4 regions of the Pseudoalteromonas sp. Ld20 genome follow, and region 3 is predicted to be linked to each of the others. Evidence: predicted binding sites of a transcription regulator. Region 3 holds the regulator's gene; each other region holds the start of a gene.
The links. Region 3 encodes sigma-54, which starts transcription at its own class of promoters, with help from an activator protein. Its sites were predicted from a motif close to GTTGGCACGNNNNTNGNNT; they were not measured.
Positions count from the first base shown of each region.

Region 1: the regulator sigma-54 is predicted to act here: its motif matches at 2,357-2,375, upstream of flgJ (flagellar assembly peptidoglycan hydrolase FlgJ).
Region 2: the regulator sigma-54 is predicted to act here: its motif matches at 2,458-2,476, upstream of ACJJVX_RS10610 (DUF2726 domain-containing protein).
Region 4: the regulator sigma-54 is predicted to act here: its motif matches at 1,898-1,916, upstream of flgB (flagellar basal body rod protein FlgB).

Region 1 is NZ_JBISHB010000033.1:145,636-150,700, forward strand. It holds gene flgG (flagellar basal-body rod protein FlgG) at 1-374, shown strand, start outside; gene flgH (flagellar basal body L-ring protein FlgH) at 392-1,075, shown strand; gene ACJJVX_RS09260 (flagellar basal body P-ring protein FlgI) at 1,088-2,182, shown strand; gene flgJ (flagellar assembly peptidoglycan hydrolase FlgJ) at 2,413-3,378, shown strand; gene flgK (flagellar hook-associated protein FlgK) at 3,380-5,065, shown strand, end outside.
Region 2 is NZ_JBISHB010000034.1:168,752-173,816, reverse strand. It holds gene arcB (aerobic respiration two-component sensor histidine kinase ArcB) at 1-1,286, opposite strand, end outside; gene folE2 (GTP cyclohydrolase FolE2) at 1,493-2,413, shown strand; gene ACJJVX_RS10610 (DUF2726 domain-containing protein) at 2,517-3,110, shown strand; gene mtnN (5'-methylthioadenosine/S-adenosylhomocysteine nucleosidase) at 3,221-3,928, shown strand; gene ACJJVX_RS10600 (cobalamin biosynthesis protein) at 3,930-4,877, shown strand; gene tyrS (tyrosine--tRNA ligase) at 4,927-5,065, opposite strand, start outside.
Region 3 is NZ_JBISHB010000043.1:372,098-377,162, reverse strand. It holds gene rapZ (RNase adapter RapZ) at 1-521, opposite strand, end outside; gene ACJJVX_RS18840 (PTS sugar transporter subunit IIA) at 542-994, opposite strand; gene hpf (ribosome hibernation promoting factor) at 999-1,286, opposite strand; gene ACJJVX_RS18830 (RNA polymerase factor sigma-54) at 1,316-2,812, opposite strand; gene lptB (LPS export ABC transporter ATP-binding protein) at 2,879-3,604, opposite strand; gene lptA (lipopolysaccharide transport periplasmic protein LptA) at 3,601-4,134, opposite strand; gene lptC (LPS export ABC transporter periplasmic protein LptC) at 4,124-4,678, opposite strand; gene kdsC (3-deoxy-manno-octulosonate-8-phosphatase KdsC) at 4,675-5,065, opposite strand, start outside.
Region 4 is NZ_JBISHB010000033.1:138,063-143,127, reverse strand. It holds gene flgE (flagellar hook protein FlgE) at 1-266, opposite strand, end outside; gene ACJJVX_RS09235 (flagellar hook assembly protein FlgD) at 326-1,006, opposite strand; gene flgC (flagellar basal body rod protein FlgC) at 1,020-1,451, opposite strand; gene flgB (flagellar basal body rod protein FlgB) at 1,454-1,864, opposite strand; gene ACJJVX_RS09220 (protein-glutamate O-methyltransferase CheR) at 2,015-2,845, opposite strand; gene ACJJVX_RS09215 (chemotaxis protein) at 2,866-3,798, opposite strand; gene flgA (flagellar basal body P-ring formation chaperone FlgA) at 3,940-4,647, shown strand; gene flgM (flagellar biosynthesis anti-sigma factor FlgM) at 4,726-5,043, shown strand; gene flgN (flagellar export chaperone FlgN) at 5,036-5,065, shown strand, end outside.

The DNA of each region.
Region 1 (5,065 bases), on a different contig from region 3:
CTGAAATGAATGTACCTGATGATGCACAGTCCATCACAATTTCGCAAGACGGCGAAGTATCTGTACGTGTTGCAGGGCAGGCTGAGAATGTCGTGATTGGGCAGCTAACAATTAGTGATTTTATTAATCCATCGGGTTTAGAGCCTGTTGGTCAAAACTTATATACAGAGACTGCCGTCAGTGGTGCTCCAGTGCAAGGTAATCCAGGTCTAGAAGGCTTAGGTTCTGTGGTACAAGGCGCATTAGAAACGTCTAATGTTAATGTGACCGAAGAATTGGTTAACTTGATTGAGACGCAGCGTATTTATGAAATGAACTCAAAAGTTATTTCAGCTGTGGATGAAATGATGAGTTATATCAATCAGCAACTTTAATGATTAGGGGCAAAGTGATGCGTAATTTTACCATAACCTTAACGGGTGTATTATTTTTAAGTGGCTGTATGACAAGCCAAAATACTGATGTGGTTCAGGATGACCCTTACTATGCGCCTATGTATCCAGAGCCTGCAACAGAGCAAGTTGTAGCGACAGGTTCACTATTTGATAGTTATTTATCGAATGATCTTTATTCAGATAAAAAAGCACTGCGCACAGGCGATATTATTACGGTGAAACTGCAAGAGTCAACACAGTCATCAAAAGCTGCAAAAACTCAAACTGATAAAACAAGTGACGCAAGTCTTGATCCTGTTGTTGGGTTAGGGGGGTTGCCGGTTAATATTGGTGGCGATAGCATTCAATTTGGCATTGGCAGTGGCTCGTCTTTTAATGGCGATTTAAAATCAAACCAATCAAATAGTTTATTTGGTGATATTTCAGTAAACGTAATGCGTGTGTTACCAAATGGAAATTTAGTGATTCGTGGTGAAAAGTGGCTGACGTTGAATACAGGTGAAGAGTTTATTCGACTCGAAGGGCTTGTGCGTCCACAAGATGTTACTGCAGATAATACAGTTACCTCTAATCGCATTGCTAATGCGAGAATTCAATATTCAGGCAAAGGGCAATTACAAGAGTCTCAAAGTGCGGGTTGGTTAACGCAGTTCTTCAGTAGTGCACTGTTCCCTTTTTAAAGGATCGTTATTATGAATGGCTTTAAAGTATTAATTACTCTTTGCTTATTAGGTTGGCACGCCAATGTTTTTGCAGAGCGTATTAAAGATGTATCAATGGTTGAAGGTGTTCGTTCAAATCAACTCGTAGGGTATGGTTTGGTTGTAGGTTTACCTGGCACTGGTGAGCAAAGCAGATTCACTGAACAAAGCTTTAAAGGTATGTTAAATAGTTTTGGTATTACATTACCAGCTACTTTAAAACCAAAAATTAAAAATGTGGCTGCTGTTGCAGTCCATGCAGAATTGCCCGCATTTAGAAAACCAGGACAAAGAATTGATATTACCGTTTCTTCAATTGGCAGCGCGGGTAGTTTACGTGGTGGTACCTTAATTCAAACCTTTCTAAAAGGGGTTGATGGTAATACGTATGCAATAGCGCAAGGGAGTTTAATTGTTGGTGGACTTGGCGCTGAAGGAGCCGATGGTAGCCGTGTTGTTATAAATACACCCACAGTGGGGCGTATTCCAAATGGTGCGACTGTGGAGCGTGCGATTAAAAGCCCTTTTATGCAAGGCGACTATATTACATTTAATTTAAATCGCCCTGACTTTACAACGGCAAAACGTTTAGAGCAGGTGATAAATGATCTGGTCGGGCCAAATAGCGCAACAGCGATAGATGCCGCATCAATACGTGTAATTGCTCCAAGAGATGTATCGCAACGTGTTTCTTACTTATCAACACTTGAAAATTTAGAGTTTAAGCCTGCTGATACCGCCGCAAAAATCATTGTTAATTCGCGCACTGGTACGATTGTGATTGGCAAAAATGTAAAATTACAACCTGCGGCAATTACTCATGGTGGTTTAACGGTAACAATTGCAGAGCAGCAAAATGTGGCGCAGCCAAACCCACTGGCTGAAGGGGAAACGGTCGTTACTAATCAAAGTATAATAGATGTGAACGAAGATGATTCGCGTGCTTTTGTTTTTAATCCAGGTGTAAGCCTTGATGACTTAGTGCGTGCTATTAATGAAGTGGGCGCAGCACCTGGTGATTTAATGGCCATTTTAGAAGCACTAAAAGAAGCAGGGGCAATAAATGGACAGCTTGTTGTGATTTAACATGTGATCTATTAGCGACATTCACGAATGTCTACATTACCGCCTTCGCGACATTGTAGACATTTGTTTACTGGATAAAAAATCTAGCCGAGGCTAACTTTACTTTGTAACCACCTAGCATACTTGTTTTACTTTCACGCCAACACGCCAACACGCCAACACGCCAACATGATATTTGGCTCAATTATTGCATTGTTAGTAGTATTATTAACTATTGTGTCAAATTGCTGATGGATACTAATCATCTCGATAAACAAAACTTCTTTGATCTAGGGAATCTTGACTCACTTCGTCAAGAGGCCTTAAAGGGCGGGGCTTCGCCTGAAGCGTCTAAAGAAGCGCTGAAAAAAGCAGCGGCACAATTTGAATCTATCTTTACGCAAATGTTACTTAAAAGTATGCGCAAAGCAAATGAAGCCTTTGAGGATAAAGAAAGTCCATTTAATTCAAGCGGTGTAAAGTTCTTTGAAGAAATGCATGACCAGCAACTATCCGTTGAGCTTTCTTCAAAAGGCTCGCTAGGTTTGGCTGATATTATTGTTCAACAACTCTCCCCAGATACTAAAAACTTTATGCCAGGGTCTGTACTGCGCTCAGTTAATGAGTTTTCAAGTGATAACCGTGCAAACGGTAAAAGTACTGATGCTAGCGTTGACTCAGCCTCTGCCAGTAAAGCGCAAAAGCAGCAAAAACCACAGTTTGAAAATGCTGAAGAGTTTATCTCAAGTGTGTGGGAGCACGCTAAAACAGCCGCAGAAAAAATAGGGTTAAACCCAGCTGTAATGGTTGCACAAGCTGCACTTGAGACTGGCTGGGGGAAACACATTATTAATAAAAGTGATGGTAATAGCTCATTTAATTTATTCAATATTAAGTCAGATAGAAGCTGGCAAGGTGATAAAGCCAGTAAAGTTACACTTGAATTTGAAGAAGGTATGCCTGTTAAAAAACAGGCTAGCTTTAGAGCCTATGACTCAATCAAAGACAGTGTAAATGACTTTGTTGAATTTTTGACGCAAAACCCACGTTATCAAGAAGCCTTACAAAATACCGCAAAACCCGCCGCTTTTTTAGATTCATTACAAAAAGCGGGGTATGCAACCGACCCCAATTATGCCGATAAAATTAAGCAGGTACTTAATCGCACTGAGCTTAAAACATTGGCGGCAACATTGGTTCGCCAAGGAGTAAATTAAAATGTCGTTTAATTTGTTAGACATTGCTAATTCTGGTGTACGTGCTAATACAGAATTACTGCAAACGACCAGCAAGAATATTGCCAATGTAAATACAGTGGGCTATGTGCGCGAGCGTACAGAGCACATGACTATGATCGACAATCAAGTTGGTCGTGGTGATACGTACAGATTACTTAATGAGTTCGCACAAAAACAACTAAATCGCGATACTTCAAATAAAGCATTCTTTGATCAATTTGTTAGCGAAGCTGGCCGAGTAGATACATTATTCTCTCAAGAGTCTAATAGCTTATCTACCAGTATAAACTCCCTTTTTAATAATGTGCAGGAGAGTTTAAATCAGCCCTCTTCAACGGTTGCCCGCTCGCTAGTAATGACTGATGCGCAAAATTTAATTAGTCAAATGGAGCGTTTATCTGGGATCGTATTTGATCAAAAAAATATTGTGAACGAGCAGCTTGAAATATTTTCTGGGGAAGCGAATACGTTAGTACAGAATATCAGCAAGCTTAACAAACAAGTCGCAGCTGTTAATGGGACGCGAAATGCTGCTGATGCAAGTTCCATGTTTAACGAACGTGATCAAGCAATACGCGAGTTATCAGAGTTGGTTGATATTGAAACGTTAGACGGCCCTAATGGTGAAAAACTGGTGTTTATGGGCACAGGAGAAGCACTTGTAATGCAAAGTGGTTCATTTAATTTATTTTCAATGCGCGGTGACCCTGATCCTAACTTTAAAGAACTTCACCTAGATATAAACGACGGCAAAGCTGTGCCGCTTGAAGTTGATGTAGGTAAACTAAAAGGTAAAATTGGTGGACTGCTGGCATTTCGTGATGATGTATTAGTACCAGCACAAAACCAGTTAGGGCAAATGGGACTTGCGATTGCAGATGCATTTAATCAGCAAAATAGGCTTGGAATGGATGGTAATGGTGAGCTAGGTGGCGATATTTTTACTATACCTACAACCGGTGGGTTTGCATACCAAGCTAATACAGGTACAGCGGCAATGACTGCCACATTAGAGCCTGGCAAAGGCAGCGAAATACCTGCAAGTGACTTTGTTATTACTTATACCAGTGCAACGACAGTTGAAATTCAGCCTGTTGATAATAAAGGTGAGCCACTCGGCAGTGCCTCTACGGCTAATATTGTTGGCGGTATTGTTGATTCATCAACGATTACCAGTGGTGAATCGTTTGGTTTGCAGATTAATGTCTCTGGTACGGGAAACGTTGATGATCAATTTCAGATAAAACTGAATGCTCAGGCTGCATCTAGCTTAGAAATGGCAACGAATAGGCCAGAAGATTTAGCATTAGCTGCTCCAATTCGTACCGCAAATGATATTAATAACACCAGTGAAGCGAGTATATCTGTAGGTGATGTGACGAGTATTGACTCCGGTGGTTTTACAGCAACACCGCCAGGGCTGACTAATGGTGATGTTAGTTTAGTTAAAACAGCGAATTTAAACGAGTATACAATTACAGACGGCAGCGGTACGAGTACATTTACAATAACGCCACCGGCTGAGAATATTTTAGCTCAAGCAGGCGCTCCGTTTGATGGTTATGGTTTTGATTTTAATATTGAAGGCACGCCAGCAACAGGTGATACCTTTACATTAGAGTTTAATACAGGTGGCTTTGATGATAACCGTAATGGGTTAAAACTA
Region 2 (5,065 bases), on a different contig from region 3:
ACCAACCATGGGCCGCATGCTCTATTTTCTCTACGACATTCAAGCTGTACTTGACCTTGCTTAGTAAACTTAACGGCGTTATTTATAAGGTTCCATACCACTTGACGTAAACGTGTGGGGTCAAGCTTTGCATATACATCCAACATACCTTTTCGTTGAATTTCAAACTCCAAACCTTTTTGTTCAGCTATTAATCCTGCAAAATTTACCACATCATTAATAAAGTCAGATACATTAATTGAGTCGGTAACAATATCAAGTTGTTCACGGTCAATTTTATCTAGATCAATAATGTCATTAAAAATATTGCCGAGTGTTTCTGCACTAGAAAATACCGTGTTACACCAGCTGCGCTGCTGTTTATCAAGCTCAGTATCAAGCAGCATTCGTGTTAAACCAACAATACCATTGAGTGGGGTTCGCAATTCATGGCTCAAAGTGGCAATAAATTTCCCTTTGTCTTTATAGGCAGTTTCAAGTGCTTGCGCTGCCTCTTTACGGCTAGTGATATCACGTCCAAATGCCAATAGCCCAATATATTCACCATCATCATTGATAAACGGTAATTTACGCATTTCAAACCAACGCTTTTCACTCCCTACCGGATATTCCACATCAAGCGTTAAGGCGGTATGAGTTTCTTCGACTTTATTATCGGTGATTAATACTTCAGGTAAAAAATGGGTTGGGTAAATTTCTTCTGCGGTTTTACCAATTAGTTCAAGACTTGATTTACCCATTACTTGTTCAAACATTTTATTACACCCAGCAAAAACGCCATTATTATCTCGGTAATAAAACAAATCAGGAGAGGAGTCGACAATAGATCGTAATAACATACCTTGTTGCGCGAGCTCTTGTTGTGTCTTTTTACGCTCTGCAATTTCGTGTCTGAGCTCTTCGATTGCACGATGCTTGGCATGAAAAGCCATTTTCCGCTCATCTATCTCAATATTCAAGCGACTAATATTGTCTTTTAGTGTTTGATTTAAAAGCTTTTCTTGTTTAGTTGCCGTGTCTAAATAAGCATAGGATGCATCTAGCTGGCGTATAGAGTTAATCAGCACGCTTATAATAATAGGAGAAACCACCGCAGTAAAAAAAACCACGGCAAATATATCAACTAACATTACCTCGCCAACAGCGACATAATAAAACATGCAAGATAAAATCAACGACACCACTATTAATAACGCATAGCAAATTGCTGCGGTTTTAAGTTCACCGAATCGGGTAATGGAACTGGAAAGTATTCGAGCCCAGGGACTCAAAGAAGAATCGATCATATATAAATCTGTCTCTTGGCTATGCGTTTAAACTTGGCAAACTTCGTAGCTATCAAAAATAACTAACCTCTACGCATATTTTAGCATTTTTACATTAGCAATTTTCATGTTCCGCGACGAAAACAGAAAATTTTCATCTACCACGTATTTTTAAATTATTTCGTGTAAAATACTGCGCTTTACAATTGCCAACAACGAGACTTGCAATGCAAACCAACATGCCCGATATAGCAGATACGGCTCCCGCCTTACAAACTGGTAAATTAGACTGGGTTGGTATGGCCGATATTGAACTGCCGTTTATTTTTGAATCTCGGGGTCTTGCGCCTGTAAACGTTAATGCAAAAGCTCGCGCCTTTGTTAATCTTCACAAAGAAGATGCAAAAGGCATTCATATGTCGCGATTGTTTTTAGCATTAGATACCTTATCTACCGAACAACATGTTAACCCTAGTACCCTATCACAAGCTTTGGATACTTTTATTTCAAGCCATGAAGGGCTGAGTGATCAAGCAAAAATTGAATTTAAATTTGAGCTTCCACTGCGCAGAAAGTCACTTTTAAGCGGTAAAGCTGGCTGGAAAAGCTACCCTATCACTCTAGAGGCAAAAATTGACCGCGGGCAACTAAGCTTTGAACTAAGCCTTGATGTAACTTATTCGTCAACATGCCCATGCTCAGCGGCACTAGCGCGCCAACTTATTCAAAATGCCTTTGTGGAAAAATTTAACCAACAACCACTTAATCACGAAGAAGTAATTAATTGGCTTGGTAGTACAGATGGCATAATCGCAACGCCGCACTCACAACGCTCTATTGCTAACGTCAAAATTAAGTTAGATCGTAATATTACTGAATTTGATATTTTAAGCCTGGTAGATACACTCGAAAATGAGCTTAAAACCCCTGTTCAGGCTGCGGTTAAACGTGAAGATGAGCAAGAGTTTGCTCGCTTAAACGGTCAAAACCTGATGTTTTGCGAAGATGCGGCACGGAAAATAAAAGCCGTACTAGAAAGTGAACAATACGCTGATTACTGGTTACAAATAAATCATTACGAGTCACTGCATGCCCATGATGCTGTTGCAATTGCAGTTAAAGGCGTTGCCAATGGTTATCAACCTTAATATAAACCATACCCGTTTAATATAAATACGTAACACCACAACACTTAGGCACACAAATTGCTTTGTAATTTACAGTGTCAATTTGTTGTTGTGGAGTTACCGTATGGAATTCGCTTTATTATCAATTTTAGTTTTAGTCGTAGGGGCATCTGTTGTTGCGTCAAAGTTTACCGATGATGGCGGAAACCCTTACCCTTTCACCCGTAAAGATAGTGTATTTACGCAAGTTGAAAGTGCCTTTTTAAATCTTTTAGAACGTGCTGTTGGCGATCAATACAAGATTGTTAGCCGCGTTAAATTAATTGATATCATTGATTGCAAACATGGCTTATCGCCTAAAGCAAAACGTGCAGCTATTGCTAAAGCAAAGAACAAACAACTGGATTACGTATTAATCGATAAAGAAAAAATGACTATCGTTGCCGCTGTTGATTTAGTTAACAATGCAAATAAAGATGGCCACAAAGCGCAGCGCGATTGGTTTGTAAATGGTGCATTAGAGGCCGCTGGTATCCCGCATATTCGTATGAAAGTAAAATCGGGTTATCGCCCAAGCGAAGTACGAGACGCCATTATGTTTAAATTAGGCAAACCTGCTGCACCGAGTATTCGCCCAAGCCGAAATAGAGTGACCAAACCAGCAGTGTTATCTCCTTCGCAAGCAAAAGCCCATTCGACTGCACTAGCTGAAATATAGCAGCATCTGTAAAAACAAAATGCGAGTTTAGGCTCGCATTTTTTGTTTGTTTTACCCTACTCCCATTTTTGCAGTATAATCTAGCCATCTAATTCGAGGAATTTTAAATTATGAATGTTGGTATTATTGGCGCAATGGAGCCAGAAGTTAAAATTTTGCGTGAAGCGATGCAAAATCCACAAACTCTAACTAAAGCAGGTTTTACTTTTTATACTGGTGAGCTAGCAGGTAACACTGTTACTCTAGTCCAATCAGGTATTGGTAAAGTAGCGTCAAGTATTGCAACAACACTGTTAATTGATAACTTTAAACCTGATTGCGTGATCAATACGGGTTCTGCCGGTGGTTTTGATCCGTCATTAAGCGTGGGTGATGTTGTTATTTCTTCTGAAGTTCGTCATCACGATGTTGATGTAACCGCATTTGGTTACGAAATTGGCCAAGTGCCACAAATGCCAGCGGGTTTTGCCGCGCATCCTAAGCTAATTGACGCTGCGCAACAAAGTATTGAAAGCATTAGTGATGTTAAAACGTTGATTGGCTTAATTTGCACAGGCGATTCATTTATGTGTGACCCTGTACGTATTGATAAAGCCCGCGCTGACTTTCCTACAATGCTTGCCGTAGAAATGGAAGGCGCAGCTATTGCACAGGCCTGCTTTACACTTGAAACACCATTTGTTGTGATCCGCTCAATGTCTGACATTGCAGGCAAAGAGTCACCACAATCATTTGAAGAATATCTAGAAACCGCTTCAATTAACTCATCAAAAATGGTGCTCGCGTTACTAGAGAAGTTAACTGCGGTAACTCTATAACGTGTTACCCAATTTAGTTCAGCAACATTTGGACTTTATTGTATTTATATTAGCGCTCCTGAGTGAGCGCTTTTTACCTCTGGTCAGTTGGTATCACCCCAATACATTTTTAACGGCCGTTTTTACTGCGCTTGGTAAACGTGTTTATCGTGAACGTGAACCAAAAAGCTACCTATATTTATCATCTTCCCTGTGTTTTATATTAACGCTTTTAGTGATCATGACATTGGTCGTTCTACTCATTGAATTTGCTTATTATCCTGAACTACTAGCCGGTTTAATACTTTACTTAAGTTTAGAATGGCGAAGTATAGAAACTAAAGCATTGCGTATCGCACGTTTAGTTAAGCAAAACCAAAAAGCAACTGCCCGAGAGTTATTAAAACCACTACTTGCCCGTCAAGTAAATGCGTTATCAAGCACTGGTATTTGTAAAGCTGCCATGGAGATGTTGATATTAAGAGTCGCGCGTCATTATTTTAGCGTTATCTTTATTTACCTGCTATTTGGACCAATGGCTGCATTGTCTTATCGTTTACTCACTTTGATGCACCAAGCTTGGCGTAAAAACACTTTGCCAAACAGCCCTTTTTTAAAGCCACTCGCTTGGCTTTTGTATATTATTGAGTGGCTGCCCACCCGATTATTGGCTTTGACAATTGCAGCCAGTAAAGCCAGCAAGCTGAGCATTCATTATATAAAACATTATGGTAGACACTTCTATCAAACTAATAGTGGTTGGTTATTAAGCTGTTGTTCTGCATCGGTCGGCGTGCAATTAGGCGGGCCTGCGATTTATCAAGGCACTCGTTTTGATAAAATGCGCATAGGCACCGAGCGCTTACCTCAAGCAGCCGATATTCCGATACTTTTGAGCCGGCTCAATCAAGCTCGAGTTTTTTGGTTATTGCTTATTTTTGGCATTGAGATAATTAAAACAATTATATAAAAAAACCAGCCGAAGCTGGTTTTAAAACTGAATTCTCATTCTTTACCTGTTAAGCACAGGTAATATTTGCAAACTTACGTTTACCTACTTGATAAATAGCCGTACTGCCTTTTTTAATTTCAAGCTTAGTATCAGTGACTTTTTCTTCGCCATTGATTTTAACCGCGCCTTGTTTAATCATACGCATC
Region 3 (5,065 bases):
GGAATGCCATGCTTAAAACCAAATGACTCAAATGTAATGATCAGTTTTTTATCTTTTTTGCCTAAGATTTTTTCGCGAATTGATTCAGCCAGCTGGTGGACACTTAAATCGGTTGTATCAAGAATAAAGTCGGCGCGGGTAATGAGTACATCTAATAGCACTTTTTCTTGTTTAATGGCTAAATCAAGTGGCAGTGAATCTAAAGAAAGTGGGTGTAAACGGCGTGTTTCAGAAAAGCGCTTAATGAGCGTTTGGTCGTCACTGTCTAGATAAAATAGAGTTGGGTTTGCAAACCCCGGAAGATACTCAAGAATATCATTAAACTCTTGCTGTTCTTTGGGTAAGTTACGCACATCAATACTGACGGCAATCTTATCGTAGTTATCAGATACACTACGCACTAACGACGGTAATAAGTTTACAGGGATATTATCAACACAATAATAGCCAAGGTCTTCTAATACACGCAAAGCGACAGATTTACCTGACCCTGAGCGCCCACTGATGATAATTAATTCCATGTAAACTCTCCTTCTTTTAACTACGACTGTTCAACAATTACTTGATATAGATCTTGGTCTGTTTTTGCGCTACGTATTTGTTTACAAAACTCTTTGTCGTTGAGTTTATCAGCAATTGTAGCCAACGTCTTTAAATGAAGTTCACTGTCACCGTCAGGTACGATGAGTGCAACAAAAATATCGACGGGGCGATTATCAATGGCATCAAAATTGATTGGTTGTTCGCTTACTAAAATTAAAGCGAGTGGTTCTTGTGCGCCACTCATGCGACCATGCGGGATCGCGATACCACGGCCAATACCTGTACTACCTAATTTTTCTCTATTTAATAGAGCACTCAATATGTCTTGTTGTGATAAGTGAGGAAGCCGTTCATGAGCCAATTGGCTGATAAATTCGAGGATACGTTTTTTGCTATTAAAAAGGACCGCAGCTTTACTGCAGTCCTGACAAGTAAGTGAACTTAGTTTCATAGTGTTAGTGTCGAGCGTGCTTCTCTTTGTGTTTGATAACTTGACGGTCGAGTTTATCGATGAGCCCGTCAATCGCGGCATACATGTCCTGGTGCTGCGTTGAGGCAAATAGCTCTGCGCCACTGACATGTAATGTTGCTTCTGCTTTTTGGTTGAGCTTTTCTACGTCAAGAATAACATGGACATTGTTGATGTGATCAAAATGCCTCTCAAGCTTCGCAAACTTATTGTTTACATAGTCTCTTAATGAATCAGTAATTTCTACGTGACGACCAGTTAAATTTAGTTGCATAAGCATTTTCCTTCTTGTGGTTTTACGCCTTAAATCAAGCTTTTACGTTGATTTGACGGTGGAATAGCTAGCGATTCACGGTACTTTGCTATTGTTCGTCTAGCTACTTTGATACCTTGCTCTGCCAATATATCTGCAATTTTACTATCACTCAATGGTTTAGCTGAGTTTTCTGCTGCAATCAATTTTTTTATGAGTGCACGAATTGCTGTCGATGAGCATTCTCCGCCATTTTCGGTACTGACATGGCTTGAGAAAAAATACTTTAACTCAAAAATACCACGTGGTGTATGCATGTACTTCTGGGTTGTTACCCGGGAGATTGTTGATTCATGCATTTCAACCATTTCAGCAACATCGTTTAATACCATAGGTCGCATAGCCTCGGGGCCATGCTCAAAAAAACCTTGCTGCTGTTTAACAATGCAGTTAGTTACTTTGAGTAATGTGTCATTACGACTTTCTAGGCTTTTTATAAACCATTTAGCTTCTTGTAAATGAGAGCGAATAAATTGGCTGTCAGTGCTCGATTTTACTGAGCGCGACATCGCCGCATATTGGCTGTTAACTCTAATTTTTGGCATGCTATCTGGGTTGAGCTCTACCACCCAGCGGCCTTTAATTTTTTTCACTGACACGTCGGGAATAACGTACTCTGACTCTTCTCGAACTATGGTATCCGCAGGCTTTGGATTAAGGCTGTGGATGAGTGTCATTACTTCTTTTAGTTCATCTTCCTTTAGCTTAGTCTTTTTCATCAAAGTACGATAGTCGCGACTAGCTAATAAATCGATATGATCAGTTAAAATCATTTTTGTTTCGGCAATCCAAGGCGTTGCAGGATCAAATTGATTTAGCTGAATACATAAACATTCAGGTAGGCTGCGTGCAGCAATACCGACCGGATCAAATAACTGAATACGCTTTAATACCGCTTGAACTTCATCAAGTTCAATTTCTTCTTCGTTATTACCTTTGTTTAGGCTTTCAGCAATGTCTTCACAGCTTAGTGTAAGAATACCTGAGTCATCAACCGCTTCGACAATGGCTATCGCGATAGCTTCGTCAGTCGGACTAAAATGAGTCAGCTGTAGTTGCCACATAAGGTGATCGTGGAGGGTTTCAGATGAAGCGCCTTGATAAATAGATTCATCTTCAGGCATTGGCCCTGATGAAGAGCTTGGTGCGGCGCTCATGTATTCATCCCATGTAACATCCATCGCCATTTCGTCGCTTACGGTATCTTTTGCTAGCGCTTCACTGCTTTCTTGTTCGTATTCACTTGGCGTGTCATCAGCTGAGGCACTGACAGTTTGATCATCAGTATCTTGTTTTTGTTCGTTCTTACCACCTGATTCATCACCAAAGTCATTTTCATCGACCTCAAGTAATGGATTGCTATCTAGTGCTTCTTGGATCTCTTGTTGAAGATCTAATGTGCTCAACTGTAACAAACGAATAGCTTGTTGTAGCTGTGGTGTCATTGTAAGTTGCTGGCCCATGCGCAGCTGGAGTGATTGCCTCATGTATCTCTAACAATCCTTTTATTGTTGTCATAATTAAGTCTAGCAGAACCTTAGCCGGGCGTGGCTTTATAGCCTAAATTGCTCACCCAAATAAACGTCGCGGACTGTTTGGTCGGCAAGTACATGCTCAGGAGTGCCTGATGCAATTAACTCCCCATGAGAAACTATGTAGGCTTTTTCACAAACATCAAGGGTTTCTCGTACATTGTGGTCGGTAATAAGTACGCCTATCCCACGGTTTTTAAGATGTTCAATAATCTTCTTTATATCTAACACCGAAATAGGATCAACGCCAGCAAAAGGCTCATCTAACAGAATAAATTTAGGGTTTGCGGCTAAAGCGCGAGCAATTTCAACGCGACGGCGTTCACCACCAGATAATGCCATACCTTGACTATCGCGGATGTGCTGAATGCTAAATTCATCAAGTAAGCCATCAAGCGCTTCTTCACGAGCTTGTTTATTTAGCTCTTTACGGGTTTCGAGTATCGCCATCAGGTTTTGGTAAACGGTCAGTTTGCGAAATATCGAAGATTCTTGCGGTAAATAGCCAATCCCTAAACGTGCACGGCTGTGCATTGGTAATAAGGTGATGTCGTTATCATCTATGCTTATTTTACCTTTGTCGCTTGGCACTAATCCTACAATCATGTAAAAAGTGGTGGTTTTGCCTGCGCCATTAGGGCCAAGTAAGCCAACAATGCTACCAGCGCTGACTTCTAAGCCTACATTTTTTACGACTTGGCGGCCTTTATAACTTTTTGCTAAAAACTCAGCTTTTAATGTGCTCATGGCTGACCTTTTTCGTTATCTTTTTTAGTGTTTACTGGGACTAATATTGTATGCACTCGTTCGTCTGAATTTTCATCTTTTTCAGCGCTAATTAATTGTTGGTCCATGTCGTATGTAATACTTTTGGCATTAATCTTTTGACCTGCTTGAGTGACTTGGGCGTTACCGATTAAAGTTAAATAGCGTTTATCAACATCGTAACGAACCTCATTGGCGCTGGCGCTCATAATTGTGCCATCTGTTTGTTTTTCTTCAAAGTATGCAGGGCTTCCAGTGGCAACAAGCAGCTGCTTATTATCACCTAAATCTTCACGTTTGTGCACTTCTAGGTGATCAGCTGTGATACGACGATTACCATGGATTATCTCTACGTTTTTTTCAAAAATACCGACATTTTTTTTCAGCTGTGCAAGCTGTTTATCAGCGCTTATCGATACTTGGTCTGCAAGTGGAAGAGTACCTTCAGCAAAGCTTGAAAGGGCAATGAACAAGCTAGGTATTACAAGTAAGTGAGCAAATTTATTGGTCATAATATATGGTTCGCGTATGGTTAATAAGTTCTACCACTTCGGCTTTTAAGTCGGCTCTAAGGCCGCGTCCGGTGGTCTTTAAATTTGGTCCGATTAATTCAACAGGCTGTTCTGAACTCATGGTTTGTTGTTCAATATCAACCAAGATATTATCGGCATTAATATGCTTAATCATTGCGTTGTTTGTGAGATTTTTAGCAACAACATTGCCTTCTAAAATCAACTGGTTATTTTCATATAATGTGGCTTCTTGCGCATTGATTTGCCACGTTTGCTGTTGATTATATAAAGTAAAAATAGGCTTTTCAAAGTAAGTAAATCCTAACTGCTGATAAAGTTCCATTTTTGCTGCGGTTACTTTGTGGCTAATTTTACCTTGCTCATCAAATGCGGTTTGCTTTAATTCGACCGCGGTATAATCAGGTTTTGCTATCACATCTTCTTGATTTTTTACCGTGGTCGTTGTTTGGCTAAAGTACGGGAGCCACAACCACGCCATAAAACCTATAAATAATACGCTTAATATTAAACGCGCACTATTCATGAGCTAGTCCCTTCACTGGTCAATGGTTTTCCATTAACTAGCATTAATAGGTCGGTAAGCTCGCGTACTGCACCAAAGCCACCGGGTAGCATTGTTGTGTAATGTGATAGTCGCTTAATTAGCGGGTGTGCGTCATTTACAGCAACTGCAAAGCCAACCAGTTCCATGACCGGTAAATCAGGGCCGTCATCGCCGATATAGGCAATTTGTTCGTCACTTAACTGGAGTTTATCTTTTAGCTCTTGATAAGCGTGCAACTTGTTTTCTTGGCCTTGGTAGATATGCGGTACAGTTAGGCTAGTCATTCGTTGCTGAACTATCTGTGAATGACGGCCTGTGATCACGGCTACTTCAAAACCACTATTGATAAGCGCTTTGATACCAAAA
Region 4 (5,065 bases), on a different contig from region 3:
TAACCTTCACCCGTGATTGCTAAATCTAATGAGTTTTGAGTAAACTTAAGTGAACCTTGGTGGAATTGTTGCGCCACCATGGTGGTTTGTACACCATCACCATTTTTTGTTTTGCCCGAGCTAAAAACTGACGATGCATACACATCAGCAAATTCAGCGCGCGACTCTTTAAAACCGGTCGTATTTACGTTAGCAATATTATTTGCAGTTACATCCAAATCTTTTTGTGCGGCTGCAATGCCAGTTAATGCAATATTGAAGCTCATAATTCACCTCTAATCTGTCAATGTTTAGCCGAAAGAAGGCTAACTAATTATTAAAATTTCTACGCGATTTCTGCAACGTCAGTTAGCCTAACCGCACCTTCTTTTGTGTTAACGATAATGCCATTAGCACCATTAATATTCACACTTTCGATATTCTTAAAAGTTGCAACAGGTAAACTTGTAAACTCACCATTAAGCTGCCCTTCTGCTTTAATTTTGTACTCACCTGGAGGTAAACGTTCCCCATCGGCATTTTTACCATCCCATGCAAAACGCACAGCACCCGCTGGTTGAGCCCCCATATCAATGGTACGTACCAACTGCCCTGAAGAATCTTCGATTCGTAGCATCAAGCTTTCAACGGGGCCTTCAGCAACAGCAGTCCCGCGAGCATCACCAGTGTCATTCAAATCTAACTTATCAGACTCTAATAACGCCTGCTTACCCACTAGAGTTGAGGCTTGTAATGCTGAATTCGATGTCATTGACGCTGCCAGTGACTGAAAGTTGCTATTTAAATTCGAGATCCCTTCAGCCATAGTAAAACTGGTCATCTGTGCGATCATCTGATCATTGTCGGCCGGCTTACTAGGATCTTGAAATGACAACTGTTGAGTTAGCAGCGAGAAAAAATCTTCTTGCGTTAACTCATCGCTTTTTTGCTCACTCGCTACCTGTTTATCTTGCCACTTGAGCGAATCTAAATAGGTTGACGATGCTGTGCTGATATCGTTACTCATAACCTTTCCTCAATTACCGCTGCCCAAGCAACAGTGTTTTGCTTAACATTTGCTTTGCTGCATCAGCAACTTGCACATTTGTTTGATAAGAGCGTGAGGCAGAAATCATATTAGCCATTTCTTCAACAACGTTAACATTAGGTTTGTAGATATAACCATTTTCATCCGCACTTGGATGGTTCGGGTTATATTCTATTTGCAGTGGCTTATTACTCTCCACGATCCCTAACACTTTTACGCCAACAGACGACCCCTGTTTGTTGCCGTGCGATTCCGAGGCTTTACTCAACTCCGCAGCAAACACAGCGTGGCGTGCTCGATAAGTCTTGTCTTGGCTTGAGCTAATAGTATTGGCATTAGAAATATTACTGGCTGTGGTATTTAAGCGTACATTCTGTGCACTCATACCTGTACCTGAAATATCGAAAACGTTATATAAACTCATGCTTAGGCTCCTTGACTACCGAGGGCTTTTTTAAGGCCTTTAATTTTACCGCTCATAAACTGCAGGCTTGCCTGATACTCTAATGAGTTCTTTGTATACAAGTTTCGTTCCACTTGTATATCCACTGAGTTACCATCACCTGTATCTGTTTGATTTGGCGAGCGAAACATTTCACTATTACCTACATAACGACTGCCGCCGGCAATGTGTTTAGCGTTGGTTGTTACCATGCTGTTGCCGCTTTGCTGGTGGCTTTTTGCCGTTTTAAGTGCAGACGCAAAATCGATATCTTTCGCTTTATAGCCTGGCGTATCAGCATTAGCGATATTGGTTGCTAATAACTCTGCTCGCTGCGAACGGATCAACATTGCGTGAGGATGCACCCCAAATGCTTTATCAAAACTGATAGCCATAACCATCTCCAAAAAATTGACTTAAGTTGATTAATGCAAAAGACGAGCCAGTTTAATGAACACAATAAAGGAAGGATTAACTTATTAATTATAAAGAAAAACGGTGCTTATACGGCACCGTTTTTTTAGGAGTAGCTAGAAGTGAATTAGTTATTTTTTTTGATAAATAATTCCAGGGTTGCACCTAACCATATCAAACTCATCACTGAGTCCCGACATTGACTCTGACGCTCCTAAAAACAAAAAGCCCTTAGGGTTAAGCGCTTGAGCAAATTGGGCAATAATTTTTGCTTTCACTTCAGGTGAAAAATAAATCAATACGTTACGGCAAAAAATAATATCAAACTTCCCCATCAGCGCATACGAGTCCAATAAATTTAGGTGTCTAAAACTAACCAGTTTTTTAATAGGATCAACAACCTGCGCCATGCCATTGCCGCTGTCTTTAAAAAACTTTTTACGGCGCTCTACTGACAAACCACGAGCTAAAGCGAGTGAATCATATTCTGCATGTTTACACATATCTAGCATCGTATTAGAAATATCAGTGCCAATTATCTGAGCACCCATTTTTAATACACCAGGCTGCTTAGCCTGAAATTCAGCAACCGACATTGCAATTGAGTAAGGCTCCTGCCCAGAAGAGCTCGCCGCAGACCATATTTTTAATGGCCTACGTAACTCTTTATGCTCAGGAAACAATTTAGATTGCAATAACTCAAAAGGATATTGATCCCTGAACCAAAGTGTTTCATTTGTTGTCATTGCATCAACAACTGCAGCGCGTAACTGACGCTCATGTGGGCTGAGTGTTTTACTAACCAATTGCGAAAGCGATTCAACTTTAAAGCGCACCATTAAAGGCGCAAGTCTGCTTTTAACTAAATAAAGCTTATTATCGCCTAACACAATGCCGCATTGTTGCTCTAAAAAAGAACGAAATTGATTATACTCGCCTTGCTCTAAATGCTTATTTTCCAAAGTAACACCACCTATCAGAATTAGTCACAATGAACCCATTTTTTTACTGCTGTTGCCAATTCATCTGGGTTAAATTTTGCAATAAAGTCATCAGCACCGACTTTTTCAATCATTGCTTGATTAAACACACCACTAAGCGATGTATGTAAAATAACATGTAACGGCGCAAGTTTTGGATCAGCTTTAATTTCAGCGGTAAGAGTATAGCCGTCCATTTCAGGCATTTCTACATCTGAAATCAACAAACCAACACGTTCAGTAATATCATGTTTGCAATCAAGTTCTGCAATTTCACGAAGACGAATTAATGCCTCTTTACCATTTTTAGCGAGTTCAGTTTGAACACCTAAGGGTTCCAGAGCACGTTTTACTTGGTTACGCGCAACGGCTGAGTCATCAGCAATAAAGACGATACGCTCACCTAAGTCTTTTTGAATTTCACCATCACTAGCGATTTCGGCGCTAACTTCTGTATTTACAGGGCAGATTTCATTCAAGATTTTTTCTACATCAAGAATTTCAACCAACTCATTTTCAATTTCGGTCACTGCCGTTAAATATGAATATCGACCAGCCCCAGATGGCGGCGGCATTATTTTTTCCCAATTCATATTAACAATACGTTCAACACCACCCACTAAAAACCCTTGAACGGAGCGGTTATATTCAGCAATGATGATAAAACTATCTTTTATATTTTCGATTGCAGGGCCACCAACGGCCATAGATAAATCAATAACAGAAATTGTCTGCCCACGTATATGTGCAACACCTCGAATATACGCATTTGATTTTGGCATATTGGTTAAAGGAGGGCATTGTAGTACTTCTCTCACTTTAAACACGTTTATACCAAAGCGCTGCCGCCCTCTTAGCTTGAATAATAATAATTCAAGGCGGTTTTGCCCAACCAACTGAGTACGTTGGTTCACTGAGTCTAAAATGCCTGCCATTTCAATCTCCTAAAGAAAGCGAATAATAACGGAACAATAATTGCTTTCTTTCTTTAAAGCTACATAACATCGCGGGAGCGTCTATTCTTTGACGCTAAATATATATACCCTGTTTTCAACAATAAGCATAGTCGAAACATTATGAGTTTGTTAAAAAAAAGCCGAAGATACAGTGTTTTTTATTTTCTTGCTAGCCAATTTCTAGTATCACCTCTATACGCTCAATCTTACAGCAAGGAAGAATTACAAGAACTTGCGGTTTCGTATGTGGCTGATCAGTTAGGCCCTTCGCACCCAGAAACTCGCCAACTTAACGCACTCACCTTGGATAGCAGAATCCCTGATCGCAGTTGTCAAAGTCAACCTATACTAACGATTCCAACAGAACCGCCCTTTAATCGTCAGGTCACAGTTCAAGTTAAATGTGATGATACGAATAGCTGGAGCCAATATGTTCACGTACGTGTCGTTGAGCTTTCTGCAGTAGTGGTCGCCAGTGAAAACCTCGCCAGAGGCGAAGTTATTCAAGATCATCATTTAAGTTTAATTATGAAGCCTAAACATTTTGTTAGAGTTCAGCATCTCCAAGACACACAGTTACTGATTGGCAGTCGTAGTAAACGAAATATACGCAGTGGTTTTCCTATTTCTATGAACCAAATATGTATGGTTTGCAAAGGCGACAACGTCACTATTTTTGCTGTGATCCGAGGGTTAAAAATTAAAGCTTCAGGTTTAGCCCTTGAAGATGGTACTTTAGGAGAGCAGATAAAAGTTAAGAATAAAAAATCAGGGAAAATTTTAAATGCCCGTGTTGACGGTGTAGAGTCTGTGCAGGTAAATATTTAAATTTCCATATTTATGCTAAAGTAACTAACATATATGCCGATAACTAGGCATCAGTTGGGTAATGTATAGGTTAAAATCATGGTAAGCCAAGTAAATAAAGGTCAACAACAGGCTAATGTGTTGGCCAATGCTAAACAGCAAAAAGTTGATTTACAAAATAATAGTTCACAAACAGCAGTGCAAACGGCGGCTCCTAAAGCTGCAACTGACTCTGTTAGCTTAACACCTCAAGCTCAGCAGCTTAAATCACTGCAAGAAAAAACACAGCAGTCATCTGGCTTTGATAGTAAAAAAGTTGAAGAGCTGAAAAAAGCAATCAGCGAAGGTAAATATCAAGTTGATACTGAAAAGTTAGCAAAAAGCATAGCTTCATTTGAGTTTGATGTGTATGGCTGATCATAATTCTTTAATATGCTCT